3 regions of the Streptomyces sp. RFCAC02 genome follow, and region 3 is predicted to be linked to each of the others. Evidence: riboswitches for the same ligand, from Rfam matches in the RefSeq annotation. Region 3 holds a riboswitch; each other region holds the start of a gene.
The links. Region 3 has a riboswitch for thiamine pyrophosphate ahead of EMA09_RS22085 (thiamine ABC transporter substrate-binding protein). Riboswitches for the same ligand answer to the same signal wherever they lie in the genome.

Region 1: another riboswitch for thiamine pyrophosphate. It lies ahead of thiC (phosphomethylpyrimidine synthase ThiC); the one in region 3 lies ahead of EMA09_RS22085 (thiamine ABC transporter substrate-binding protein).
Region 2: another riboswitch for thiamine pyrophosphate. It lies ahead of thiO (glycine oxidase ThiO); the one in region 3 lies ahead of EMA09_RS22085 (thiamine ABC transporter substrate-binding protein).

Annotation. Positions count from the first base shown of each region.
Region 1 is NZ_SAUH01000001.1:3,160,036-3,169,509, reverse strand. Features, by position in the region: gene EMA09_RS14815 (cupin domain-containing protein) at 1-166, shown strand, start outside; gene EMA09_RS14810 (DUF5326 family protein) at 319-531, shown strand; gene EMA09_RS14805 (YibE/F family protein) at 497-1,678, opposite strand; TPP riboswitch at 1,912-2,022, shown strand; gene thiC (phosphomethylpyrimidine synthase ThiC) at 2,015-3,667, shown strand; gene EMA09_RS14795 (SDR family oxidoreductase) at 3,744-4,490, opposite strand; gene pip (prolyl aminopeptidase) at 4,568-5,509, opposite strand; gene EMA09_RS14785 (MarR family transcriptional regulator) at 5,566-6,060, shown strand; gene EMA09_RS14780 (SDR family oxidoreductase) at 6,070-6,831, shown strand; gene EMA09_RS14775 (ABATE domain-containing protein) at 6,889-7,494, shown strand; gene EMA09_RS14770 (sugar O-acetyltransferase) at 7,503-8,096, opposite strand; gene EMA09_RS14765 (TetR/AcrR family transcriptional regulator) at 8,107-8,679, opposite strand; gene EMA09_RS14760 (rhodanese-like domain-containing protein) at 8,682-9,032, opposite strand; gene EMA09_RS14755 (J domain-containing protein) at 9,042-9,474, opposite strand, start outside.
Region 2 is NZ_SAUH01000001.1:1,148,101-1,157,574, forward strand. Features, by position in the region: gene metF (methylenetetrahydrofolate reductase [NAD(P)H]) at 1-298, opposite strand, end outside; gene thiE (thiamine phosphate synthase) at 365-1,000, opposite strand; gene EMA09_RS05180 (Rv2175c family DNA-binding protein) at 1,118-1,483, opposite strand; gene EMA09_RS05185 (FAD-dependent oxidoreductase) at 1,558-2,769, opposite strand; TPP riboswitch at 2,872-2,983, shown strand; gene thiO (glycine oxidase ThiO) at 2,975-4,165, shown strand; gene thiS (sulfur carrier protein ThiS) at 4,201-4,401, shown strand; gene EMA09_RS05200 (thiazole synthase) at 4,407-5,255, shown strand; gene EMA09_RS05205 (DUF4190 domain-containing protein) at 7,427-8,518, shown strand; gene pknB (Stk1 family PASTA domain-containing Ser/Thr kinase) at 8,768-9,474, shown strand, end outside.
Region 3 is NZ_SAUH01000001.1:4,743,184-4,752,657, reverse strand. Features, by position in the region: gene EMA09_RS22105 (alkene reductase) at 1-411, opposite strand, end outside; gene EMA09_RS22100 (MerR family transcriptional regulator) at 469-843, shown strand; gene EMA09_RS22095 (ABC transporter ATP-binding protein) at 901-1,980, opposite strand; gene EMA09_RS22090 (iron ABC transporter permease) at 1,992-3,647, opposite strand; gene EMA09_RS22085 (thiamine ABC transporter substrate-binding protein) at 3,644-4,726, opposite strand; TPP riboswitch at 4,765-4,870, opposite strand; gene EMA09_RS22080 (DUF6531 domain-containing protein) at 5,004-9,474, shown strand, end outside.

The DNA.
Region 1 (9,474 bases), 1.6 Mb from region 3:
CGTGAACTTCGTCGTCAGCGGACGGGCGTCCATGACCGTCGGCCAGGAGACCACGACGGTGGGCCGGGGCAGCGTGGTCTTCGTCCCCGCCGGGGTGCCGGCGCGCTTCCACCACATCACGGAGGACCTGCGCGTCATGGTCGTGTTCTCGCCCCCCGAGGGCTGATCCGGCCCGCTCTCTCAGGGTCGCGTCAGGGAACGGTCAGGGGCGGACCGGGGCTGCCGAGCCTCCCGTCGCCCCCCTGACGCGCCTAAGCTCGCAAGAGCCGGGGCAGACGCGTCCCGGCGACACGTTCTCGGAAACAGGAGCCCCTGGCCATGAAGGAAGCCTTCACACGACTGCCGTGGTGGGTGCGGTGGATCGCCATCCCCGCCATCCTGCTCGTCGTCTTCGGCAGCCTTCTGATCTCGGTGATCACCTGGGTGGTCTCGCTCGTCTTCCGCATCCTCCTCGCGGCCGCGCTCATCGCGATCCTGATCTTCGTGGTGCGGAAGTTCACCTCTTCCTCCTCCTCCGGCGGCGGCTGGTAGGCGCCGCCGCGGGCGGCGCCTTGTCGGCCGTGACCATGAGCGCGGCGAGGCACGTCGTCACCGGAACCGACGCCACGAGGCCGATCGAGCCGACCAGCGTGCGGACGATCTCCTCGGCCACCAGCTCGCTGAACGCCACGCTCCCCACGCTGCTCCGCGCGATGGTGAACAGCAGGAGCAGCGGCAGGGCCGCGCCCGCGTAGGCCAGCACCAGGGTGTTCACCACCGAGGCGATGTGGTCGCGCCCGATGCGCATGGCCGACCGGTACAGCGTGAGCCAGCTCGCGCCGGGGTCGGCCTGCTTCAGCTCCCAGACGGCGGACGTCTGGGTGACCGTGACATCGTCCAGGACGCCGAGGGACCCGATGAGGATGCCGGCGAGCAGCAGGCCGCGCACCTCGATGCCCGGATAGAGGCTGTGGACGAGACCCGTCTGCTCGTCGGTGTTCCCCGTCAGGTGGGCCCACCCGGTGAACAGCGACCCGAGCACGCCGATCAGCAGCAGCGAGACGAGGGTGCCGAGGACGGCGACGGAGGTCCGCGCGGTCACGCCATGGGTCAGGTAGAGCGTCGTGAGCATGATGACGGAGCCGCCGATGACCGCGACGACCAGGGGATTCGAGCCGTGGAGGATCGCGGGCAGGATGAAGAGCGTCAGCACCGCGAAGCTGACGACGAGTCCGACCAGCGCCAGGACGCCGCGCAGCCGCCCCACCGCGACCACCGCGAGCGCGAAGATGCCGGCGAGCAGCAGGATGGGCGTCTGCCGCTCGACGTCGCGGACGCTGTACTGGAGCTCCTCCGGCGCGTCGGGCGCGTAGGCGACGATGACCCCCTGGCCCGTCTCGTACCGCAGGGTCGCGTCGGGCGGCACCACCTCGGTGAACTGCCGGCCGCTGTGCGGGCCGGTGGTGACCTCGACGGTCGCCTCCTCGCACGGCCCCTCCGAGCCGCGCGGCACCTGCACGCCGAGGTCCTCGCAGGCGTGCTCGGTGACGGCGACGACACGGGCGTGCTCCGTCTGCTGGTCGAAGCCGACGCCCGTGTGTTCCTGCTGTTCGGGGCTGCCGCCGGGCCACAGGAGCACCAGCCCTGCGGCGACCGCGGCGGCGAAGGGGATCAGCACGGCCGCTATCACCCGCCGCAGCCGCGCCGATACGGGCGTGGCGGGGCCGTGCCCGTGCCCGTGCGCATGCCCGTGATCGTGTCCCGGTCCTGGCCGGTCACCGGGGTCGCGCCGGCGTCCGGACGGGGTGCCCGCCGGGTCGCGGGGCGCGGGCGGGGTGTCGTCGTCGAGTCGGCTCACGCCCCGATCATCGCGCAGCCCCGGGGGCACCCTGGTCAGCACACCCCGGCGCGGGCTAGCGTGTGGGGTGCGACCAAGCACATCGCGGGAGCTCCGGGCACGGGGCTGAGAGGGCGCTGCAGCCGCGCCGACCGCCGAACCTGTTACCGGGTAATGCCGGCGTAGGGAGTGGGTCTGATGACCACGCAGAACGCACGCACGTCCGACGTGTCCGCACTCGGCTCGCACAAGGGGTATGTGACGGGTTCACGCCCCGACCTGCGGGTCCCGGTCCGCCGCGTGCACCTCACCAACGGAGACGACGTCACCCTGTACGACACGTCGGGTCCCTGGACCGACCCGTCCGTCGAGACGGACGTCCGCGCCGGGCTGCCCGCCCTGCGCGCGGACTGGATCGCCGAACGCCGCGCCGACGGCCGGCCGGCCGTCACCCAGCTCGCGTACGCGCGGGCCGGCGAGATCACGCCGGAGATGGAATTCGCCGCGATCCGGGAGAAGCTGGCGCCCGAGTTCGTGCGCGACGAGATCGCCGCGGGCCGGGCCGTGCTGCCGGTCAACGTCAACCACCCGGAGTCCGAGCCGATGGTGATCGGCAAGAACTTCCTGGTCAAGGTCAACGCCAACATCGGCAACTCAGCTGTCACCTCCTCCATCGACGAGGAGGTCGAGAAGATGCGGTGGGCGACCCGCTGGGGCGCCGACACGATCATGGACCTCTCGACCGGCCGCGACATCCACACCACGCGCGAATGGGTCCTGCGCAACTCCCCCGTGCCGGTGGGCACGGTGCCGATCTATCAGGCGCTGGAGAAGGTCGGCGGCCGGGCGGAGGAGCTGACCTGGGACGTCTACCGCGAGACGGTGATCGAGCAGGCCGAGCAGGGCGTCGACTACATGACGGTCCACGCCGGCGTGCTGCTGCGGTACGTGCCGCTGACAGCGCGCCGCAAGACCGGCATCGTCTCGCGCGGCGGCTCGATCATGGCGGCCTGGTGCCTGGCACACCACAAGGAGAGCTTCCTCTACACGCACTTCGACGAGCTGTGCGAGATCCTCCGCGCGTACGACGTGACGTTCTCGCTCGGCGACGGCCTGCGCCCGGGGTCGATCGCCGACGCCAACGACGCGGCGCAGTTCGCGGAGCTGCGGACCCTGGGCGAGCTGAACCGGATCGCCAGGGCGCACGACGTGCAGACGATGATCGAGGGGCCGGGCCACGTCCCGATGCACCTGATCAAGGAGAACGTCGACCTGCAGCAGGAGGTGTGCGACGAGGCGCCGTTCTACACGCTCGGGCCGCTGACGACGGACGTGGCGCCGGCGTACGACCACATCACGTCGGGCATCGGCGCGGCGATGATCGCGTGGTGGGGGACGGCGATGCTGTGCTACGTCACGCCGAAGGAGCACCTGGGCCTTCCGGACCGGGACGATGTGAAGACCGGCGTCATCACGTACAAGATCGCGGCTCACGCGGCCGATCTCGCCAAGGGGCACCCGGGCGCCCGGGAGTGGGACGACGCGCTGTCCGACGCGCGGTTCGAGTTCCGCTGGGAGGACCAGTTCAACCTGGCCCTCGACCCGGACACGGCGCGGGCGTTCCACGACGAGACGCTGCCGGCCGAGCCGGCGAAGACGGCGCACTTCTGCTCGATGTGCGGGCCGAAGTTCTGCAGCATGAAGATCTCGCAGGACATCCGGCGCGAGCACGGGGACGCGCTCGCCGGCGCGGCGGCCGGCAGCGAGGCGGAGGCGGCGGCCGGGATGGCGGCGAAGTCGGCGGAGTTCGCCGAGGCGGGCCACCGCGTCTACCTGCCGGTCGCCGAGTGACCGACGGCGGCTGACGCACCGCCGGCGCGGCCGTCCCCGGGCGGGGGCGGCCGCGCCGTGGCGTACGGACGGGGTGTCAGGCCGTGAACCCGCCGTCCGCCGTGAGGACGGCCCCCGTCGTGTACGACGCGTCGGGCGACGCGAGGAACGCCACCGCCGCCGCCACCTCGTCCGGCGACGCGTACCGCCCCAGCGCGGTGAAGCCGCGGACGGTCTCGGCGAGCGGGCTGTCGGCGGGGTTGAGATCGGTGTCGGTGGGTCCCGGCTGCACGAGGTTGACGGTGATGCCGCGCGGGCCGAGGTCGCGGGCGAGGCCCTTCACCATGCCGGTCAGGGCGGCCTTGCTGAGGGCGTAGAGCGTGAGACCGGGGAACGTCGAGCGCTCCGCGATCTGGCTGCCGATCGTCACGATCCGGCCGCCGTCGCCCATGTGCCGCAGCGCCGCGCGGGCGGCCAGGTAGGGCGCCCGCACGTTGACCGCGAGCGTCGCGTCGAGCTCCGCGCGCCCCATGTCCTCGACGGATCCCATCGGGTAGGACGCGGCGTTGTTGACGAGGATGTCGAGCCCGCCCAGGCGCTCGGCCGCCGCGTCCACCGCGGCCTCGACGGCGTCCGCGTCGGCTGCGTCGGCACGGAGCGCGACGCCCGTCCGCCCGGCACGTTCCACCGCGCCGGTCACGGCGGCCGCGCTCACCTCATCCCTCAGGTAGGTGATGGCGACGTCGGCGCCGCCGTCCGCGAGCCGCAGGGCCACCGCGGCACCGATCCCCCGGCTGCCGCCGGTCACCAGGGCCTTGCGGCCCGCGAAGATCTGTTCGTTCATGTCTCGATCCTCGGCCGGGAGCAGCCACGGCACCGGCGGTCGCCGGACATCGCGTTCGGGGTACGCGCGGCGCGGCGTCAGCGGGCGGCGAACCGGTCCGTCGCCGCACGGACACGGGCGCGCGTCTCCTCGTTGCCGAGGTGGCCGGCCGCCTCCGTGACGTGCAGTTCGGCGTCGGGCCACGCCTTCACCAGCTCCCAGGCGGTCGTCAGCGGACTGCCCATGTCCATCCGGCCGTGCACCAGGAAGCCGGGGATGCCCGCGAGCCGTCCCGCGTCCCGGATGAGCTGGCCCTCCTCCAGCCACGCCCCGTGCGAGAAGTAGTGGGCGCAGATGCGCACGAGCGAGATCCTGTCGCGCGCCGGGCGGCCGCCGTACGGGCTTCCGCCGGGGGGCACCTCGCCCGAGAGGACCGTGTCCTCCCAGGTGCACCAGTCGGCGACCGCTTTGTCGCGCACAGCCTGGTCGGGGTGTTCCAGGAGCCGCGCGTAGGCCCCGACGACGTCGCCGTCGCGCGGCGTGCCCGGCGCGCCCTCCAGGAAGCGGTCCCACGCCTCGGGGAAGAAGCGCCCGACACCGCGGTACAGCCAGTCGATCTCGGAGCGGCGTGTCGTCGTCACGGCCGTGACGACGATCTCCGAGACGCGCTCCGGGTGGGCCTCCGCGTAGGCGAGCAGCAGGGTCGAGCCCCAGGAGCCGCCGTACAGGAGCCAGCGGTCGATGCCCAGGTGCTCGCGCAGCAGCTCCATGTCGGCGATGAGGTGGTGGGTGGTGTTGTGCCGCATGTCGGTGGCCGGGTCGGCGGCGTGCGGGGTGCTGCGGCCGCAGCCGCGCTGGTCGAACCGCACCACCCGGTACAGCTCGGGGTCGAACACCTGGCCGCCCCGGTAGCTCATGCCCGAGCCGGGGCCACCGTGCACGACGACGGCCGGCTTGCCCGCCGGGTTGCCGCTGACCTGCCAGTACACCTGGTTGCCGTCGCCCACGTCGAGCATCCCGGACGCGTACGCCTCTTCCATGGCGGAGATCCCTCCCTGTTGTGACAGCACTAATACAGCGCTGTTACGATACCCCCATGGACCCCACCGGACCCGCGTACCTCGGCACCCGCCTCCGGCACCTCATCGAACTCCTCGACGGCGACATCGCCGCGGTCCAGGCGGACATGGGCATCACGGGCTTCCGCATCCGGTACTCCGCGCCGATCCGCGCCATCGCCGCGCGCGGCCCGCTGTCGATCCGCGACCTGGCCGCCGCCACGGGCGTCACGCACTCCGCGGCCAGCCAGACCGTCGCCCGGATGGCCAAGGACGGCCTGGTCGTCCTCGACGCGGGGACGGACGCCCGCCGCCGCATGGTCCGCCTCACCCCGCGCGCCGAGGCCCTGCTGCCGAAGCTGAACGCCGAGTGGGACGCCACCGCCCGCGCGGCGGCGGCGCTGGACGCCGAACTGCCGTACCCGCTCAGCCGCCTGATCGAGGAGACCCTCGACGCCCTGCGCCGCCGCCCGATGCGTGCCCGCGTGACCGGGATCGCCGAGGCCGCCGACGACCAGCAGCCGCCCCCGTAGGGTGATCCCATGGATTCACCCACCCGTACGAACGGGGTCGCGCTCGTCACCGGCGCCTCACGCGGCCTCGGCGCCGTCATCGCCGCGCGCCTCGCCGCCGACGGTCACCCCACGGCCGTCGTCTACCGGTCCGGCGCCGACGGCGCCCGCCGGGTCGTGGACGGCATCCGCGCCGCCGGCGGCACGGCCGAGGCGATCGCCGCCGACGTCACGGACGAGACGGCCGTCACCGCCCTGGTCGAGGACGCGGCACGGCTGCTCGGCGCGCCCGTCACCACTCTCGTCGTCAACGCCACCGGGCCGCAGCCGGACACCGACCCCACGGAGGTGACCTGGCAGGATCACCTCGACCAGCTCACGTTCTTCGTGAAGAGCCCCACCCTGCTCATGCGCGCCGTGCTGCCCGGCATGCGCGCGCACGGGGGCGGCCGGATCATCCAGATCGGCTCGGACGTGCTGGAGCGCGCCCTCCCCCAGATGACCCCGTACGTCGCGGCGAAGGCCGCCCAGCACGCGCTGACCGAGTGCTGGGCGCAGGTCCTCGGCCCCGACGGCATCACGGTCAACACGGTGGCGCCCGGCTGGGTCCCCGTCGAGCGGCACGCGGGCACGGCCGCCGAGTCGCTCGCCTCGTACGCGGCCGAGGTGCCGCTGCGCCGGATGGGCCGCCCCGAGGACATCGCGGCGACCGTCGCCTTCCTGGCGTCCGACGCGGCCTCCTTCATCACGGGTGAACGCGTCAAGGTCAACGGCGGCCACACCCTGGGGTGAGTCCGGGGCGGCGGCGCGGACCCGGACCATGATCACGAAACCCCGCATACTGGTCGGATGACCGACAGGACACGGGGGTTCGTCCTCCGCTCCCCCGAGGGCGCCAGGTACCGCTTCGACCCGGGCGCGCTGAGTCTGGAGTTCCTGCTGACCGGGGGGCCGGGGCCGCAGGCCGCCCGCCACGAGTCACTGCACGAACCGGGTGACCTCGGCGCCTGGGCCGCCAGGTCGCGCCTGGCGCTCCGCCCCGGCACGGTGCGCGTCGCGCCGGACGACGTACCCGCCGCCCGGCGCCTGCGGGACGCGCTGTGGCGGCTGGTCGGCGCCGTGATCGCGGAACGGGAGCGCCCCGCCGCCGACATCGCGGAGCTGAACGCGGCCGCCCGCGAGGCACTCGTCCCCCGCATGACCGAGGACGGACGGCACGGCTGGGCCGCTCCCCCGACGGGCCGCCAGGTCATCGGGACGGTCGCGCGGGACGCCATCGGCCTCCTCACCGGCCCGCACGCCGCGCGCGTGCGCCAGTGCGCCACGGACACGTGCTCCCTCGTCTTCGTGGACACCTCACGGCCCGGCCGCCGCCGCTGGTGCTCCATGGAGCGCTGCGGCAATCTCCAGAAGGCCCGCGCGCTGCGCGAACGCCGCAGGACGGCCGCGGGCTGACCCGTGCGCTACGCTCCGCCCGGGTCCAGGGCGCGCACGGTCCGGGCCGGGTTCCCGACGGCGAGGACGTCCGCCGGCAGGTCCCGGGTGACGACCGCCCCGGCGCCGACGACCGTGTTCGCGCCGATGGTGACGCCGGGGCAGACGATGACACCCCCGCCGAGCCACACGTTGTCGCCGATGGTGATCGGCCGCGCCGCCTCCCACTTCGCGCGGCGCGGCCCCGCCTCCAGCGGGTGGGTCGGCGTCAGGAGCTGGACGTTCGGACCGAACTGGACGTCGGCGCCGATGGTGATGGGGGCGCAGTCGAGGAGGACCGCTCCGCAGTTGACGAACGTGCGGGGGCCGATGGAGATGTGGATGCCGTAGTCCACCTGGAGCGGCGGGCGGACGTAGGCGCCCTCCCCGAGGTGGCCGAGGAGTTCGGCGAGGACGGCGACGCGGTCGGGGTCGTCGTCGGCGGTGGCGTTGAAGCGCCGGGCGAGCCGGTGGCCGCGGGCCGCGTCCGCGGCCAGCTCGGGGTCGTCGGCGAGGTAGGGCTCGCCGGCGAGCATGCGGGCCTTCATGGACCGCGGGTCGGGGTCCGGGACGACGCTGGTCATGCCGTCCGTTCTACCGCCCGGATCCCTCCAAAAGGGACAGAATGCCGGAAATCGCCAGATCGAATGACCTGGAATCGTCCGCCGCGCGCGCGAGGACGTAACCCCCTTGCAGGACGGCGACGACGGCGGCCGCCAGAGCGGCGGGCTCGGCCGCGGGCCGCGGGTCCTCGGCGAGGACCGCCGCGACGCGCTCCCGCAGCCAGGCGAACGTCTCCTCGACCGGGGCGCGCAGCACGGGGTCGGCCATCACGTCGGGGTCCTGCGTGAGGCGGCCGATCGGGCAGCCGCGCAGCACGTCGCGCTCACGGCGCAGGTAGCCGGCGACGCGCTCCGCCGGCGCCCCCGGAGCGGACAGCGCCTCGTCGGCCGCGGCGCGCAGCGCGTCGGCCGTGCGCCGGATCGCGGCCAGGGCGAGCGCCTGCTTGCCGGGGAAGTGGTGGTACATGCTGCCCTGGCCCGCGCCGGCGCGCTGCTGGATGGCCTTCGGGCTGGTGCCGACGTAACCGCGCTCCCACAGCAGCGCGCGGGCGCTCTCGATCAGGCGCTCCCGCGCGGACGCCTCCGGGGAGGACTGCCGCGGCACGCTCACAGGACGTGCGGCTCGACGCCGGGCGCCTCCGCCGCCATCGGACGGCCCGCCGCCTCCCACGCGAGCATGCCGCCGTCGACGTTGACCACGTCGAGGCCGCGCTGCGCCAGGTACTGCGCGACCTGCGCGGAACGCCCGCCGACCTTGCAGATCACATACAGCGGACCGTCGTGCCGGGCGGCGAGGCCCGTGATCTCCTCCAGGCGTGCCACGACCTGGCTCATCGGGACGTGCGTCGCGCCGTCCGCGTGGCCTGCGGCCCACTCGTCGGGCTCGCGGACGTCCAGGAGCGGCGCGTCGGCGGGAACGGCGGTGGCGGGCGTGGACGGAAGCGGTGCGAAGGTCATGCGCCGACCCTAACGCGCCGGCCCGTCGCCGCCGCCCGGCTCCGCGGGACCCGTACCGTCCGCTGTGCCCGGGTCGTCGGCGAGGAGACCGGCGAGTTCGGCCTCGCGCTCGGCGACGCGGCGCCGCAGGCCCTCCGCGATCTCGTCCAGCATGCCGTCCGGGTCCCCGCCGGCCATGCGCAGCATGGAGCCGACCGCGCTGTCCTCCAGGGCGGCCACGGCGTCGGCGAGGAGGTCCTTGCGCGCGGCGAGCCACTCCAGGCGGGCGTACAGCTCGTCGGCCGGCATCCGGCCGGGCTCGGGGGCCGGGCCGCGCTCCCACTCGTCGGCGAGCTCGCGCAGGGCGGCCTCGTCGCCGCGCGCGTACGCCTGGTTCACGCGGGCGACGAACGCGTCGCGGCGGTCGCGTTCGTTGGCGTCGGTGGCCAGGTCGGGGTGGCAG
Region 2 (9,474 bases), 3.6 Mb from region 3:
CGGCGACGGAGTGGTCGACGGCGGTGAGGTGGGCGACGGGCGTGAGCGTCGTCTCGGTGGTGATCCGCTCGGTCGCCCGGACGGTGCGCTCGCGGGACGAGCCGCCCGCGCCGTACGTCACGGACACGAACATCGGCGCGACGGCCTCGACGCGGCGGATCGCGTTCCACAGGGTGCGCTCGCCCTGCTCCGTCTTCGGCGGGGTGAACTCGAACGAATACGAACGGGCGCCCGTGGCGAGCAGGTCACGCACGGTGCGCGCCCGGTCCGCCGCCGTGCTGGGGATACCGAGGGCCATGCTTGCAGGCTACCGACCGGAGCGGGCCGCGGCGGGTGCTGTCCGCAGGCCGGACGGCGTACGGGATCAGGCGCCGGCGCGTTCGCGCAGCCGGGCGGCGAGCGCGGCGGCCGCGCTCCCGGGGTCGTCGGCCTCGGTGATGGCCCGCACGACGACGACGCGGCGGGCGCCGGCGTCGAGGACCTGGTCGAGATTGCCCGCATCGATGCCGCCGATCGCGAACCACGGCCTGGCGGGCGCGAGGGCCGCCGCGTGCCGCACGAGCGGCAGGCCGGGCGCCGTCCGCCCCGGCTTGGTGGGCGTGGGCCAGCAGGGGCCGGTGCAGAAGTAGTCGACGCCGGGCGCCGCCGCGGCGGCGTCGACCTCGGCCGGGGTGTGGGTGGAGCGGCCGATGAGGACGCCGTCGCCGAGGATCGCGCGGGCGGCCGGCACGGGCAGGTCGCCCTGGCCGAGGTGCAGGATGTCGGGCCGGGCGGCGTGGGCGACGTCGGCCCGGTCGTTCACGGCGAGGAGCGCGCCGTGGCGGCGGCAGGCGTCGGCGAACACGGCGAGGTGGTCGAGCTCCTCCGCGGCCTCCATGCCCTTGTCGCGGAGCTGCACGATGTCGACGCCCGCGGCGAGGACCGCGTCGAGGAACTCCGGCAGGTCACCCTGCCGCTTTCTGGCGTCGGTGCACAGGTAGAGACGGGCGTCGGCGAGCATGCGGGTCCCCCGGGCGGTGCTGTGGCGGGCGGTGGTGCGGTCTGCGGTGCGCGGTCGTACGGGTGGCGGCGCGCGGGGAACCGTGCCGGTCCTCCGCGCGCCGGCCTGGTCGGGCGGTCAGACGGCGAGCGCCTGCGCCCGGCGCTTCACCTCCGTCCCGCGATTCTCCCGCAGGGCCTGCGCCGGGGTGCCGGGCAGGGTGTCGTCAGGGGTGAAGAGCCACTCCAGCATCTCCTCGTCGGTGAACCCGTCGTCGCGCAGCAGAGTGAGGGTGCCGCTGAGGCCCTTCACGACCCGGTCGCCGTCGATGAAGGCGGCGGGCACGTGGAGCGCGCGGTTCTCGCCACGGCGGACGGCGATGAGCTGGCCCTCCTTGACCAACTGGCGGACGCGGGTCACCTCGACACCCAGGGACTCCGCGATGTCGGGCAGGGTGAGCCAGGCGGGGACGAGGGCGTCGGTCTTGGCATCAATCTCGGTCACACGACCAGCGTGCCATCCCGCACCGACAGTCGTCAGCGGGAGCCCTCCTCGCGGGGGACGCGCTGCGCCGCCGCTCAGCGCGCGGCGGCCGCCTTCAGGGGCGTCGCGGGGTCCGCCGCGCGGTCCGGGTCGAGGGGGGTGCCGCGCTCGACGAGGCGGCGTCCCTGCGCCAGGTCGCGGGGGCGGTCCACGGCCAGGACGGCGGTCGGCGTGCCGTCGGGCCGCAGCCACAGCGCGCTCCAGGCGCGGTCGCCGCCGTCCGGGTCGCCGCGCCGCAGCAGGACGTCACCGTCGCCGTGCCGGCCGGCGTACTGGACGTACCGGCCGAACTGCTCGGACCAGAAGTACGGCACCGGGTCGTGCGCCGCCGCCCGGCCGAGGATGCCGGCGGCGACGGTGCGCGGACCGGTGAGGGCGTTGTCCCAGTGGTGGACGAGGAGCCGCCGCCCGTACCGCGCCGACGGGAACGACGCGCAGTCCCCGACCGCCCACACCCCGGGCGGCCCGGCGCGCAGCGCGGCGTCGGCGGCGACCGAGCCGTCCGCCGCGAGGGGGACGCCGGAGCCGGCGAGCCAGCCGGTGGCGGGGCGTGAACCGATGCCGACGAGGACGGCGTCGGCGCCGATGACGGTGCCGTCGGCCAGTTCGACCTCGCCCGCGCGGACTCCCGTCACGGCGCGGCCGGTGAGCAGCGTCGCCCCGGCCTCGGCGTACCAGGCGCGCATGGGTTCGGTGACGGCGGGCGGCAGCGCGCCGGCCAGGACGTGCGGGGCCGCCTCGACCACGGTGACCGGGCTGCCGGCCGCCGCCGCGGCGGTGGCCGCCTCGGCGCCGATCCACCCGGCGCCGACGGCGACGACGCTGCCGCGGCTCTCCAGGACGGGCCGCAGCCGGCGGGCGTCGTCCAGCGTGCGCAGGACGTGCGTGCCCGGTGTGCCCCCGGTGCCGGGCAGGGTGACGGCCATGGCGCCGGTCGCGATGACGAGGTGGTCGTACGGGAGCGGCCCCGCGTCGGTGTCGAGGACGCGGTCGCCGGGGCGCAGGGCGGTGGCGGTGCGGCCGGGCAGGTGGGTGACGCCGAGGGCGTCGAGGTCGACGCCGAGGCCGAGGTCGGCGGGGGTCGCGGTGCCGAGCAGCACGGCCTTGGACAGGGGCGGCCGGTCGTACGGGGCGTGGTCCTCCGCGCCGAGCAGGGTGATGGCGTCCTGCCAGCCCTGTTCGCGGAGCTGGGCCGCGGTGTGGACGCCGGCGAGCCCGGCGCCCGCGATCACGACGTGCCGCTTCATCGCTTCATCACGGCGACCACCCTACGGCGGCCTACGGCGGCCGCGGAGCGGGGCGGTCCGCGCCCGGCGGGAGCGCGTACTACGCTGAACGGCGAGTCAGACTCAAGACACCCACGGGAGCCCGGCGCACCGGGCTGAGAGGGAGGCGGGCGGCCTCCGACCGTACGAACCTGATCCGGGTCATGCCGGCGAAGGGAGGAGTCGCGTGGACCTGCGTTCCCACGGCGGCGACGGCGACGGGACCGTGTACGACGCGGCGGTCGTCGGCGGCGGCCTGATCGGGCTGGTGACGGCGTGGCGCGCCGCCGGGCGCGGTCTGCGCACCGCCCTGGTCGATCCGCGGCCCGGCGGCGGCGCGGCGCGGGTGGCGGCCGGCATGCTGGCGGCGGTCACCGAGCTGCACCACGGCGAGGAGGCGCTGCTCGACCTCAATCTGGCGTCGGCCGGGCGCTATCCGGAGTTCGCCGCCGAGCTGGCCGAGGCGACCGGCACGGACATCGCGTACCGGGCCTGCGGCACGCTCCAGGTGGCGCTCGACGCGGACGACCGGGCGCAGTTGCGGGAGTTGCACGCGCTGCAGCGGCGGTGCGGTCTGGACACCCAGTGGCTGACGGGCCGTGAGTGCCGCCGGCTCGAACCGATGCTGGCGCCCGGTGTGCGCGGCGGACTGCGCGTCGACGGCGACCACCAGACCGACCCGCGGCTGCTGGTGGCGGCACTGCTCACGGCGTGCGAACGTGCCGGGGTGTCCTTCGTGAACGCCACGGCCACCGGCCTCGTGGTGCGCGGCGACCGCGCGGCCGGCGTACGGCTCGACGGCGGCACGGTGCTCGCGGCCGACCGCACGGTGCTCGCGGGCGGCAGCCGCAGCGCCGGTCTCGACGGGATCCCGCCGTCGGTGGCGGTGCCGGTGCGGCCGGTGAAGGGCCAGATCCTGCGGCTGCGGATGCCGTCGGGCGGCGGGGCGCCGTTCCTGTCGCGGACGGTGCGCGCCGTGGTGCGGGGCGAGCAGGTCTACCTGGTGCCGCGCGCCTCGGGCGAGCTGGTCGTCGGGGCGACCGTCGAGGAGCAGGGGTGGGACACGTCCGTGACGGCGGGCGGCGTGTACCAGCTCCTGCGCGACGCCCGCGAACTGCTGCCGGGGCTCACGGAACTGCCGCTCGCCGAGACATGCGCGGGCCTGCGGCCCACGAGCCCGGACAACGCGCCGCTGCTCGGGCCGACGGCGCTCCCCGGGCTCTTCCTCGCGACCGGCCACCACCGCAACGGCGTGCTGCTCGCGCCCATCACCGGCGAGGCCATGGCCGTCGCCCTCACGACCGGAGAACTGCCGGACTACGCCCGGCCGTTCAGCGCACAACGCTTCAGCCACGACCACCGGGAGGTACCGGCGTGAACACCGGTCCGCAGGAGGCCGTCCCGCCCACGGGCGTGACGGTCCGCGTCAACGGCGAGCGGCGCACGGTCGCGGCCGGCACGACGCTCGCCGCGCTGGTCGCGGAGCTGAGCGCGGCGCCGTCCGGCATCGCCGCCGCCGTCAACGAGTCCGTGGTGCCGCGCGCCCTGTGGCCCGGCACACCCCTCGGCGACGGCGACCGCGTCGAGATCCTGACCGCAGTCCAGGGAGGCTGATCCACGTGTCCGAGTCCGTCACCGCGCCGGCCGGTGCCGCCGGTCCCGGGGAGGGCGCCGACGAGTCGCTGGTCCTCGGCCCGCTGCGCCTGACGTCCCGTCTGATCATGGGCACGGGCGGTGCGCCGAGCCTGGCGGTCCTGCGGGACGCGCTGGCGGCGTCCGGCACGGAGCTGACGACGGTCGCGATGCGCCGGCTGGACCCGGGCGTGCAGGGGTCGGTGCTCTCGGTCCTGCGGGAGCTGGGCATCCGGCCGCTGCCGAACACCGCCGGCTGCTACTCGGCGGGCGAGGCGGTGCTCACGGCCAGGCTGGCCCGCGAGGCGCTGGAGACGGACCTCGTGAAGCTGGAGGTCGTCACCGACGAACGGCTGCTGCTGCCCGACCCGGTGGCGACCCTGGAGGCCGCGGAGACGCTGGTGGACGACGGGTTCACCGTCCTCCCGTACACGAACGACGACCCGGTGGTCGCGCGGCACCTGGAGGACGCGGGCTGCGCCGCCATCATGCCGCTCGGCTCGCCGATCGGGTCCGGGCTCGGCATCCGCAACCCGCACAACTTCCGGCTCATCACCGAGCGGGCGTGTGTCCCGGTCATTCTGGACGCGGGCGCGGGCACGGCGTCCGACGCGGCGCTGGCGATGGAACTGGGCTGCGACGGCGTGATGCTGGCCTCCGCCGTGACGCGGGCGCAGCGTCCGGTGCTGATGGCGGAGGCCATGCGGCACGCGGTGGAAGCGGGACGGCTGGCGTGGCGGGCGGGGCGGATCCCGCGCCGGCACTTCGCGACGGCCTCGTCGCCGGCGGACGGGGTCGCGGACCTCGATCCCGAACGACCGGCGTTTACGCACTGATATAGCATCCGGGCACCTGGTGGGGGGAAGTGCCAGGCCCGTGCCTCGACCCTCGGGGGGACCGCATGACGACACCGCCGCCTCCGGCCGACCGGCCGCGGGAGGACAGCCCGACGCCTCCGGACCCGGCCGCCGCGGGTGCGGAGGCAGGCGGGGACGGCACGCGCCGGCGCCCGGCCGTCGACCTGGCGAAGGACGCACCGTCCGCCGACCCGGCGGAGGGGATGTCCGGCGGGGAAAACGATGCACCCGTGGCCGGACGGGGGCCGGACGGCGGTGGCGCCGACGGGGAACGGCCCGGGGCCGCGGGGGAAAACGATGCACCCGCCGCGTCCGGTACCGGGCCGGCGACGGACGGGTCGGGGCCGGACGCCGGCGTCCCGCACGCCGCCGACGAGGACGACGACCACGTGCTCGCCGCCCCCGCCCCGGCGGTCGGCCTCACGAAGGCCGGCGACGACCGGCCGGAAAACGATGCACCTCGGCGCGGGGACGGGCAGCGCCCCGGCGGCGCCGACACCGCCGGCGGGGAGCCCCCGCACGGCGGCGCTGCGGGGTCCGACGGCCCGGGCGACATCGATGCACCCGGGACCGAACGGGCGTCGGACGGGCCGCGGACCGGGGACAACGGTGCGCCCGGCGGCCCGCAGGGCATCGATACACCGGCGTCGGGGACCGAGCGGACGGCGGGCGGGCCACAGCCGTCCGCCGACACCGACGACGACCATGTACTTGCCGCGCCCGCGCCGGCGGTCGGCCCGTCCAAGGCGCCGGCCGACACTTCGCCGGAAAACGATGCACCCGCCTCTGAGGTCACGCGCGCCGTCGGTGAGAGCACCGCCTCTCCCAGCGCGGAGCCCGGGGCACAGGCACCCGCGAGCACCACGGCCGAGACAACGACCGGCGCCCCGGCGGAAATCGATACACCCGCCCCCACGGTCACACAACCGGCGGACACCGCGGCGCAGCCCACGGCCGCGACCGGGAACAACGACACAACAACCCGGCCCGACCCGGCAATCGGCCTCACGAAGGCCACCGACAGCCGGCCGGAAAACGATGCACCCGCTCCCGTGGACACGCAGGACACCAGCGAGATCCCCGCCCCTGCCCAGGCGGAGCCCCGGGCACAGGCACCCGCTAGCACCACGGCCGAAGCAACGACCGGCGCCCCGGCGGAAATCGATACACCCGCCCCCACGGTCACACAGCCGGCGGACGAACCGCGAGCAGCGGACACAACGGCACAGCCGACGACGGCGACCGGGAACAACGACACAACAACCCCGCCCGACCCGGCAATCGGCTCCACGAAGAACGCCGTCGCCAACCCACCGGAAAACGATGCACCCGCGCCCGTGGACACGCGGGACACCAGCGGGAGCCTCGCCTCACCCGGGACAGAATCCGGACCGCAGGCACCCGCGAGCGGCACGGCCGAAGCAGCGACCGACACTCCGCCCGAAAACGATGCACCCGCGCCCGCGGCGGCGCGGGACACCGGCCGCACCTCCGCCTCACCCCACGCAGAACCCCGACCGCAGGCACCCGCGAGCGGCACGGCCGAGACAGCGACCGGCGCCCCGCCGGAAAACGATGCACCGACCTCTGAGGGCACGCGGGACACCGACCGGACCCCCGCCTCACCCCAGGCGGAACCCGAGGCGCAGGCACCCGCGAGCGGCATGGCCGGGGCGGGTGCGGGCGATGTGCAGGAAATCGATGCACCCGCGCCCGTGGACACGCGGTCGGCGGCAGCCGCCGGGAGTGAGGACGCAACGGCCTCGGCCCGTCCGACAGTCGGCCTGAGCAAGGCGACGGCCGACGCTCCGCCGGAAAACGATGCACCCACCGCCGTCGTCCCGGGGGCCGCTCCCGCGCCGGCCACAGGGGCGGCCGGCTCCGCTCCCACGACGCCGGACGCCCCGACCACCAACCTCGCGCGGAACCACGTCACCGGCCCGCCGGAAAACGATGCACCGCCGTCCGGGAGTGCCGGTGGCGTCCCCGTGGCTCCGCCCGCGAAGCCGCCCGCGCCGCCCGCCTTCGCCCCCTACGCGGCTCCCGCTCAGTACCCGTGGCCCCCGCCGCCGCCGGCTCCGGGAACAGGTGTCTGGTACCCCCCGCAGTACGGCGCGGTGCCCTGGGCGCCGCGGGAGCCGTGGAACCACATGGCGATCACGGCCGGCGTGGTCACCCTCACCGTGTTCCCGCTGGGGCTGCTCTTCGGGATCATCGCCCTGGCCCGTCCGAACGCCAAGCGGGAACGCGGGCACGGTCTGGCGGTCGCCTCCGTGACCGTCACGTCCTCGATCCTCCTCATCCTCGCCGTGGCCTTCCCCGCCGGGCTGCTCGAACCCCTGTGGAAGGACTACAGCGACTCCCGTACGGAAGTCACCCTCGACCCGGGCACCGACGAGGCGCCCGGCACCGACGGGGCTCCCGGGGACAGTGGCGGCGCGACCGAGGACGACGGCACCCCGCCCGGCCAGGAGCAGGTGCCCGGCGGCGGCCAGAATACGGACGACACGACCAGCCTGTTCGGTCTCCTCCCGGGCGACTGCTTCAACTCCTCCCTCGGCCCGGGCGAGTACGGGGACACCGACGGCACGGCGACCGTCATCCCCTGCGACGAGCCGCACGACGGAGAACTCGTCGCCCTGGCCGATGTGACGGGCGTGGACGGCCCGAGCTACGCGCCCGGCACCGAGGCCCTCGTCTGGGACTCCTGCCTGGCCCACATGCGCGGCTATCTCGTCGACATCTGGGAGGTGCCGTACGACGTGGGCCTGATCTACTACCTGCCGGCCGACGCGGTCTGGGAGGCGGGCGACCACACGGTGCTGTGCGTCCTGGAGAGCCTGACCGGCAGCCAGCTCGACGCGCCGCTGCGCCGCGACGAGGCGGACTTCACGGCAGAGCAGCTCGCCTACCTCGACGCGACCGGCCCCCTGGACATCGCGCTGTGGGACGAGCCGCTGCCCGAGGACGACATCGAGCTGCACCGGACCTGGGCCGCCGAGGTGGCCGGCCTCCTCACCGAGCAGGCCGCCGCGCTGGAGGCCGGCGACTGGTCGCCCGGCGTGGCGGCGTACACCGGTGAGCTGGCCGACGCCCGCCGGGCCGGGGTGGCCGGCTGGGAGGCGGCCGCCGGCGCGACGGACCGCGACGCCCTGGACACCGCCGTCGAAGCCGCCTACACGACCCTGTACGTCGACTCGGAGTTCGGCGTCCGCCAGGAGCTGGGACTCGCCTGGGAGTGACCACTCCACCGGGGCCTGTCCGGCGGGTCCTGTCGCGGTTCGCGGCATGCGGTGCATCGCAAGGCACCGGATCGCAGTCCATGCCCGTCGTATGCGCGGCGGGACAGGCGGGTTCCGCCGGACAGGCCCTACCGGTCGGACGGTATGACGGTATGACGGTACGGTCTTCGTCACCGTTCGGTCGCAGTCCCACCCCGCCCGTCACCGCGGCCGTCCGCGCGGAGGGGGCGGCTCGTAGACTGGTGCGTCGTGGACACCACCCTCCATGACCCGCTGATCGGGCACGTTCTCGACGGCCGCTACCGCGTCGACGAGCGGATCGCGGCCGGCGGCATGGCCACGGTCTACCGGGCGTTCGACACCCGCCTCGACCGGGTGCTCGCACTGAAGGTGATGCATCCCGCCCTGGCCGGCGACGCCGCGTTCGTCGAACGGTTCATCCGCGAGGCGAAGGCCGTCGCCCGCCTCGACCATCCGAACGTGGTCGGCGTCCTCGACCAGGGCACCGACGCCACCCACGTCTACCTCGCCATGGAGTACGTCGCCGGCTGCACGCTGCGCGACGTCCTCCGCGAGCGCCGCGCCCTCGCGCCGCGCGCCGTCCTCGACATCCTGGAGCCCCTGCTCGCCGGGCTGGCGGCCGCCCACCGCGCCGGTCTCGTGCACCGCGACGTGAAGCCGGAGAACGTCCTCATCGGCGCCGACGGCCGCGTCAAGGTCGCCGACTTCGGCCTGGTGCGGGGCGTCGACACGCACACCTCCGCGACCACCGACAGCCTGCTCGGCACCGTGTCCTACCTCGCGCCCGAGCAGATCGAGGGCGGCGCGGTGGACGCCAGGACCGACGTGTACGCGTGCGGCGTCCTGCTCCACGAGGCCCTGACCGGCGCCAAGCCGCACACCGGCGACTCCCCCGCCCGCGTGCTGTACGCCCATGTCCACGAGGACGTGCCCCC
Region 3 (9,474 bases):
CGGGATCGCGGAGGGCGCCACGGGCAGGAGCCCGCTGGTGTCGGGGTGACCCACGCGGCCGCCGTGCTGGATCTGGAGGAATGTCCGCCCGCCCGCTGCGCCGACCGCCCGGGTGACGTGCCGCCAGCCGGCCGCCTGGGCGTCGGTGTGGATGCCGGCCGTGTGCGGATAGGTGCGGCCGACGAGGCTGGGCGTTGCCGCCTCGGCGATGATCAGACCGGCCGTGGCGCGCTGGCTGTAGTAGGTGCTCATGAGGGGCGTGGGAACGCCGTCGGCGTCGGCGCGGTTGCGGGTCATCGGCGCCATCACCAACCGGTTGGGCAGGGTGAGGGGACCCAGGCGCACCGGCTCGAACAGCCGGGCGACGTCGGGCGTGGCGGGGGCGGAGGCGGTCGCGGTTGTCTCGGTCATGGCGGCAGCGTAAGAATTGACATCGGTGTCAAGTTCAAGTCGGAAGGGGGGCGCGGGATGCGGATCGGTGAGCTGGCGCGCCGCGCGGGGGTGAGCGAGCGCTCGCTGCGCTACTACGAGCAGCAGGGGCTGCTGACGTCCGACCGCACCCCCGGCGGACACCGCGAGTACGCCGGGAGCGCGGTCGATCGCGTCGTCCGCATCCAGGAGTTGTACGCCGCCGGACTGTGCAGCGCCAAGATCGCGCAGCTCCTGCCGTGCATGCGGGACGAGGACGGCGGACCGGCGGAGACGGCCGACGCACGGCTGGTCGCCGACCTCACCGCGGAGCGGGCACGCATCGACCGCATGATCCGTGACCTCGTGCGCTCGCGCGACACCCTGGACGAGGTGATCGCGGCGGCGTCGGGACGTGTCACGGACCCGGCCTGAGACGGGGCGCGCCCGGCGGTCGGCACCGTCCCGCGGCCGCCCCGGCCGGCCGACGCGTCACACGGCCGACCGTGCCCCCGCCGCGGGCGTGACCGCCTCGCCGTCCAGCGCGACGACCTCCGCCGGGTCGAACGCCACGCCCACCGCCTCGCCCTCGGCCGGCGCGGCCCGCAGCGGGCAGGCCGCCTCCAGGCGGGGACCCCGCGCGCAGTCGAGGAGCAGCAGCACGTGGTCCCCGCGGAACGTCCGGGCCGCGACGGTGGCGCGCAGCGGCGCGTCGGCGGGCGCCGTGAGCCGTACGCCGGACGGCCGGACCAGCAGCCGCCGGCGGCCGTCCCCCGTACCGGCCGGGACGGGCACCTCGCCCCACTCCGTGGCAGCCGTGCCGTCGCGGACCTCGACGGCGGTGCCGGTGACATTGCGGAAGCCGAGGAAACGCGCCACGAACGCGTCCGCAGGGCGCCGCCAGACCTCCACCGGCGTGCCGGTCTGCGCGACGCGCCCGTCCCGCATGACGACGACCCGGTCGGCCAGCGCGAACGCCTCCGCCTGGTCGTGCGTGACGGCGAGCACGGTCGTCCCGAGGTCACGGAACAACTGCCGCAGCTCGACGACGAGCCGGTCCCGCAGGTCGCGGTCGAGCTGACCGAGCGGCTCGTCCAGCATGAGGAGGCGGGGCCTGGGCGCGAGGGCGCGGGCGAGGGCGACGCGCTGCTGCTCGCCGCCGGACAGCGCGCCGACGGGGCGGCGCGCCGCGTCGGGCAGGCCGACGAGGTCGAGCAGTTCGGCCACGCGGCGCGCCGTCTCCGCGCGCGGCACGCGCCGCATCCGCAGGCCGAACGCGATGTTGCCGCCCACGTCGCGCTGCGGGAACAGCTGGTGGTCCTGGAACATCAGCCCCACCTCGCGCCGGTGCGCGGGTACGCCCGCCTGTTCCTGGCCGGCCAGCCGCACCGCTCCGTCGGCGGCGGGGACGAGCCCGGCGACGGCCCGCAGCAGCGTGGACTTGCCGCTGCCGCTCGGTCCGAGGACGCAGACCGTCTCGTGGTCGGCGACGGTGAGGTCCACGCCGTGGAGCGCCGTGCGGTCGCCGTAGGAGACGGTGAGGCCCGCGAGTTCCAGGAGGGCGGGGGGCATGGGTGCGGCGGTCATGGGGTCTCCGTCTCCGGCGGGCGCAGGCGTTCGAGGACGAGCAGCGTGAGGGTGCAGACGGCCATCAGGACGGTGCTGAGGGCCATGGCCTGTCCGTAGTTGAGGGCGCCCGGGCGGCTGAGGAGGCGGGCCACGGCCACGGGCAGCGTGGGGCTGTCGGCGCGCGCGATGAACACGGTCGCGCCGAACTCGCCGAGCGACACGGCGAACGCGAACCCAGCGGCGACGAGCAGCGCCCGCCGCGCCAGCGGCAGGTCCACCTCCCGCCACACCCGCGCGGGCGAGGCGCCGAGGACGGCGGCGGCCTGCCGCAGCCGGTCGTCCACGGCGCGCAGCACCGGCAGCAGGACGCGTACGACGAACGGGACGCCGACCAGTGCCTGGGCCAGCGGCACGAGCATCCAGGACTGCCGCAGGTCGAGCGGCGGTTCGTCCAGCGTGATGAGGAAGCCGAAGCCCACCGTGACGGCCGAGGTGCCGAGCGGCAGCATCAGCAGCGCGTCGAAGCCGCGCAGCAGTCGCCCCCCACCGCGGCGTGCGAGGGCCGCCGCCGCGAGGCCGCCGATCACCAGGGCGATGACCGTGGCCATGGCGGCGTAGCGCAGGGACGTACCGACCGCGGTCCAGGGTTCGACGGCGAAGGTGCCGCCGTCGGTGGAGAAGAGCGCACGGTAGTTGGCCAGTCCGTAGCCCCCAGTGGGGACGGACAGGGAGCGTTCGACCAGGACGGCGAGCGGGAGGAGCAGCAGCAGCGCGATGACCGTGAGGACGGTCCCCAGCACTGCCCACTGCGCTGCGCCGCGCGGCGGGCGGGCCGTACGGTCCGCGTCCGTCAGGGAGAGGGCCGTCTCGCGGCGGCGGGCCAGGACGGACTGGGTGATGAGCATGGCCGCGACGAGTGCGAGCTGCAGCAGCGTGAGGACAGCAGCGGCGGGCAGGTCGAGGAACTGGGCGGTCTGCCGGTAGATCTCGACCTCCAGCGTGCCGTTGCGCGGTCCGCCGAGGATCTGCACGACGCCGAAGGACGTGAAGGTGAAGAGGAACACCATGGCCGCCGCCGACGCCACGGCCGGGGTCAGGGCGGGCAGGGTCACCCGCAGCCAGGCGGCCCGTGGCGAGGCGCCGAGCACGCGGGCGGCCTCCTCCTGGCGCGGGTCGAGCTGGCCCCACAGCCCGCCGACCGTGCGGACGACGACGGCGAAGTTGAGGCAGGCGTGGGCGAGGAGGATCGCCCACACCGAGTTGTCGAGCCGTACGCCCCACCAGTCGTCGAGCAGCCCGCCCCGGCCCACGAGCGCGAGGAACGCCGCTCCTGTCACGACGGTGGGCAGTACGAACGGCACGGTCACCGCGGCGTGCAGTACGCGCCGCCCCGGGAACCGCAGCCGCGCGAACGCCCACGCCGCCGGCAGCGCGAGCACCAGCGTCAGCACGGTCGAGGCGGCGGCCTGCCAGACGGTGAACCACAGCACCCGCACCGTGTCGCCGTCCCCCAGGATCTCCGCCGCACGGCCGAGCTGCCAGGAACCGTCCTCCCGCAGCCCGCGCCCGACGATCGCCGTCACGGGGTAGGCGAAGAAGACGGCGAGGAAGGCCACAGGCACCGCGAGCAGCGCGGCCCGTACGACTGCGGCGCGTCCGGCCGGCGTCATCCGAGAACCGCGGAGGTCCAGGTGTCGATCCAGCCGTCGCGGCCCTCGGCGATCTCCTCGGGCGCCATGCTGTACGGGTCGTCGACGACCGCTCCGTAACGCGTGAACTCCTCCGGCAGCGCCGCGTCAGGCAGCACCGGGCGCACGAACATCGTGAGCGGCATGTCCTCCTGGAACTCCCGGCCGATCAGGAAGTCGAGGAGCGCGCGGCCGCCCTCGGGGTTCTCCGCGCCGTCCAGCAGGCCGGCGAACTCGATCTGCCGGAAGCACGTTCCCGTCGCGACGCCGGTGGGGGCCTCGTCGGGACGCTCGTCACCGCCGTAGACGACGCCGGCGGGCGGGCTGGACGCGTAGGAGACGACGAGCGGCCGGTCGCCGCCCTGCCCGGCACCGGAGAAGCGCTCGTTGTACGCCTGCTCCCAGCCGTCGACGACCTCCACGCCGTTGTCGGCGAGCCGCTCCCAGTAGTCCGCGAAGCCGTCCTCGCCGAAGGCGGCGACGGTCGCCAGCACGAAGCCGAGGCCGGGCGACGAGGTGGCGGCGTTCTCCACGACGAGGAGGTCGCGGTAGGCGGGGTCGGCCAGGTCCTCCAGGGTGGCGGGCGGTTCGACGCCGTGGTCGGCGAACCAGGCGCGGTCGTAGTTGACGCAGATGTCACCCGTGTCGACGGGGGTGACCCGGTTCTCGTCGTCCAGGCGCAGGTCGGCGGGGACGGCGTCGATCCCGGCCGGCTCGTACGGCGTGAAGACGTCCTCGTCCAGCGCGCGGGACAGCAGCGTGTTGTCGATACCGAAGAGGACGTCGCCCTGGGGGGCGCCCTGCGAGAGCACGGCCTGGTTGACGACGACGCCCGCGTCGCCGCCGCGCACGATGTGCACCGTGTAGCCGCTCTGCCGCTCGAACTCGGCGAGCACGTCGTCGGAGATCGCGAAGGAGTCGTGCGTGACGAGCGTGACGTCCTTCGAACCGCCGTCGCCCTGCTCCCCGGCGTCGTCGCCACCGCAGGCGGTGACCAGGCCGAGGCCGAGGACCAGCCCGGCGGCCCCGAGAGCCGGGCGGGACATCGCGGTGCGCTTCATGATGCTGCCTTCTCCGCGCGGGCGCGCGCAGGCAGGCACGAGAGAGTGATCCGAACTTCCTACCCGGCATGACCCGGGCGAGGTTCGAGGGTCTGCGGCCGATGCCGCACTCTCAGCGCTGCGAGCGCTCCCCTGTCGGAATGTCGTGGACGGTGTGTCCTGATTGTGTACTCGTCACGCAACAATATCAGCCGGACGGGTGCCACCCGAAAGGACGGATCGGGGGCGAAGGTATGTTCGCCTCAGCACATTCGCCCAGCACGTCAGGGATACGCACATGGCACGAGCTTCCGACTGGTCGCCCCTGGGCATGGACTCGGACCCAACTCCTGGCGACCCGGCCGACGTTCGCACTCTCGCAGACGAATTGCAGACGTTCGCCGACGATGTCGGCGAGGCGCTGGGGAAGATCAGGGGCATGGCCGGGGACCGCGCCGTGCAGGACTGGTCGGGGCTGTCGGCCGAGGCGTTCCGCGACGAGTTCGACGGCGTCCCGGACAACCTCACCAAGCTCCAGAACTCCTACGACCTGTGCGCGCAGGCGCTCCACACCTACTGGCCGAAGCTGGAGACCGCGCAGGGCCAGGCCGACCGCGCGCTGGAACGTGCCGTCGCCGCGCAGGCCGACCTCACCGCGGCCCAGGCCGACCTGAACGCCGCCTGGGAGCAGGTCTGGCAGACCAGGGACGAGGTGAACCGTCTGGAGCGTGCGGGCGAACGGACGGACGCCGAGCCGCCGGACGACAGCGAGGTGCGTGCCGCGACGCGCGAGCGGACGGCGGCCGAGACGGCCAGGCACGCGGCGCGCGACCGGGTGGACGACGCGCAGGAACGTCTCACCGCCGCGCGCCGGCTGGCCGAGCAGGCGAAGGAGATGCGCGAGGAGGCGGCCCGGAACGCGGCCCGCGACATCGACGAGGCGTCCGACGCGGGCATCCACAACCGGAAGTGGTGGGAGGACGCCTTCCACTGGGTGTCGGAGAACTGGGACACGATCGTCGACGTCTGCAAGGTGGTCGTCGCCGTCCTCGGCATCGTCGTCATGATCATCGGCGGGCCGCTGGCCTGGGTCGTCCTCGCCGCCGCCCTCGTCGTCCTCGCCGACACACTGATCAAGTACAGCCAGGGCAGGGCAGGCCTCCTCGACGTCGGCTTGGCGCTGCTCGACTGCATCCCCGGCATGAAGGGCATCACCACCCTCGGCGGCCTCGCCCGGGGGCTCAAGGGCGGCCTCGCCGCCGCCCGTACCGGCATGCGCGGCCTGTCGGCCGGCGTGCGTGGCCTCGGCCCCGCGATCCGGCGCGCGGGCCGTGACATCCGCGGCCTGACCTGCCGCACGGACCCGATCGACATGGCGACGGGTGAGGTCGTCCTGTCCGCGACGGACGTCGACCTGCCCGGTGTGCTGCCGCTCGTCCTGCGGCGCCACCACCGCAGCTCGGTCCGTTCGGGTACGTGGTTCGGCCGCTCCTGGGCCTCGACCCTCGACCAGCGGCTCGTGCTCGACGCGGAGGGCGTGCGCCTGTGTGCCGAGGACGGCATGACGCTGTACTACCCGCGCCCGCTGCCGGACGCCCCGGTCATGCCCGTGGAAGGCCCCCGTCACGCCCTGGCCTGGGAGGACGGGCCGGGCAGCCCGCTCACCGTCACGGATCGCGCGACCGGCCACACGCTGCACTTCGCGCCCATCCCCGGCCGCCTGGGCGGCGAACTCCCCCTCACCGCCCTGACCGACCGCAACGGCAACCGGATCAGCGTCACGTACGACGAGCAGGGCGCCCCGACCGGCCTGGTCCACGACGCGGGGTACCACGTCGGCATCACCACGCACGACGGACGCGTCACCGAACTCCGCCTCCTCAGCGCCCCCGACCGGCCCCTCCTGCGCCGCTACGCCTACGACGAGCGCGGCAACCTGGCGGCGGTCCACGACCCCGAGCACGACCGTCCGCTGCGCCTGACGTACGACGGACGCCGCCGGCTCACCGGCTGGACCGACCGCAACGGCATGGTGTACCGATACACCTACGACGAAGCGGGCCGCTGTGTCGCCACGGACGGCACCGGCGGGTTCCTGGCCAGCACCGTCGAGTACGACGAGGCCCACCACCGCACGCTGTTCACGGACTCCCTCGGCCACACCACCGTCTACCAGTTCAACGACTGCTACCAGCTCGTCGCCGAGACCGATCCGCTCGGTGGAACGATGCACCGCACCACGGACCGCTACGACCGCCTCCTGTCGATCACCGATCCTCTCGGCCACACCACCGCCTACTCCTACGACGACAACGGCGACATGACCGGCATGGTGCGCCCGGACGGGGCCGTCCTGAGCGCCGAGTACAACGCGGCCGGGCAGCAGACGCTGGCCGTCGAGGCGGACGGCACGACCTGGCGCCAGGAGTACGACGACCACGGCAACCCGACCGCCCTCACGGACCCGGCGGGACACGTCACGCGCTGGTCCTGGGCGCCTGGCGGCCGGCTGGCGTCCGTCACCGATCCCCTCGGCGGCACCACCCGCACGGAGACCGACGCGGCCGGCCTGACCATGGCCGTGACCGATCCGTCGGGCGGGACGGTGCGCTACGAGCGGGACGCGTTCGGCAGGCCCGTGAGCATCACAGACCCGCTCGGCGCGGTGCACCAGATGGGCTGGACGACGGACGGCTCACCGCTGTGGCACACCGATCCGCACGGCAACCGCGAGACGTGGACCTGGGACGCCGAGGGCAACTGCCTCTCGCACACCGACCCGTCCGGCGCCACGACCCGCTACACGTACGGCCCGTTCGACGTGACCGTGACGGAGACGAAGCCCGGCGGCGCGGTACATCGTTTCACCCACGACACCGAGCTGCGCGTCATCGGGGTGACCGGCCCCGACGGCAGGACATGGACCTACCGGCACGACGCCGCAGGCCGCCTCGTCTCGGAAAACGATTTCGACGGCCGGACCGTCACCTACCGGCACGACGCCGCGGGACGCCTGACCGCCCGCGTCAACGCGCTCGGCCAGACCGTCACCCACCAGCACGACGCGCTCGGCCGGGTCACCGCCAAGGACGTGGACGGCGTCCGCACGGACTTCGCGTTCGACGCCGCGGGCCGGATCGTCCGCGCCACCGGACCCGGCTCGGAGGTCCGCCAGGAGCGCGACGCCCTGGGCCGCGTCACCGCCGAGACCAACGCCGGCTCCAAGGTCACGCAGACGTACGACCCCCTCGGTCGCGTCCTGGCCAGAACCACCCCGTCCGGCCACCGCACTGCCTGGGCCTACGACACGGCCGGCGCCCCCACCGCCATGACCTCCGGCACCCGTACCCTCCGCCTCACCCACGACGCCGCCGGCCGCGAGACCCTCCGCACGCTCGACACGGGCGCCACGATCGCCCACGAGTGGGACGCCCTGGCCCGCCGCACCGGCCAGACGGTCACGGCCGCGGACCGGACCACCCACCGCCGCACCTGGTCGTACGGCGCCGGGCGCGGCCCCGTCACCGTCGGGGACGACATCCTCGGCACGGCCGTCCTCACGGCAGATGCCGAGGGCCGCGTCACCGCTGTGGACGCTCCGGACCGGCACGAGCGGTACGCCTACGACGCGGCCGGCAACCAGACCCACGCCGACTGGTCCACCGCCCACCACGACGACACCGCCGCAGGCCCCCGCGTCCTCGACGGCACGCGCCTGGTGCGCGCCGGTGGGTTCCACTGCACCCACGACGCGGAGGGCCGCATCGTGGAACGGCGCCGCGAGGGCTCTCCGACCGCCTGGCGGTACACCTGGGACGCCGAGGACCGTCTCACCTCCACCACCACACCGGACGGCACGGTGTGGCAGTACCGTTACGACCCGTTCGGCCGACGGACCGCCAAGGAACGCCTGGCTCCGGACGGCACGGTCGCCGAGCGCACCGCCTTCACCTGGTCCGGGTCCGTCCTGGTCGAGGAGACCACCACCGGCCCCGGCCTGCCCGGCCGTACCGTGAGCTGGGACTTCGACGGCCTGATCCCCGTCGCCCAGACCGACCGGGCGAACGACGACGCCGTACGCGAACGCTTCCACGCGCTGCTCACCGACCTCGTGGGCTCCCCGACCGCCCTCATCACCGACGACGGCGCCCTCGCGTGGCAGTCCGACGCCACGCACTGGGGCCTCACGACGACCGGCAGCGGCGCCACGGCCTCAACTCCGCTGCGCTTCCCGGGCCAGTACGCCGACGCGGAGACCGGCTGGCACTACAACCTGCACCGCCACTACGACCCCGCGACCGGCCGGTACGCCTCGGCCGACCCCCTCGGCCTGTCCCCCGCACCGAACCCCGTCGCCTACGTACCCCGCCCGCAGGAGCTGGCCGACCCGCTCGGCCTGACCCCTTGCTCCCCCACCCCCTACCGCGCCCGCATGCCCTGGGGACGCCCGGACCGCCAGCTGGTGTTCGACGGCCACGGCGGCTTCCCCCGGTGGTCGCTCTTCCGCCGTACCACCGTGGTTCCGGAAGGGACGGCCATCGCCTTCTACTCACGCCACGGTGAGGCCCTGTCGTACCAGGACGGCATCTCGGTGAACCTCGGCGGGCCGGTGGCCATTTTCGACAGAGGTCAGATGGTGGGTTCGGTCAACGCCGTGCCCGTCGAAATCGCCGGACCGGGCACCCGCATCCCGAACTACCGCCTTTATCCGCTGGACGCCGATATGCAAGCCTACGGCGACCCGTTCACCGTGGACTCGCCGGTACGGT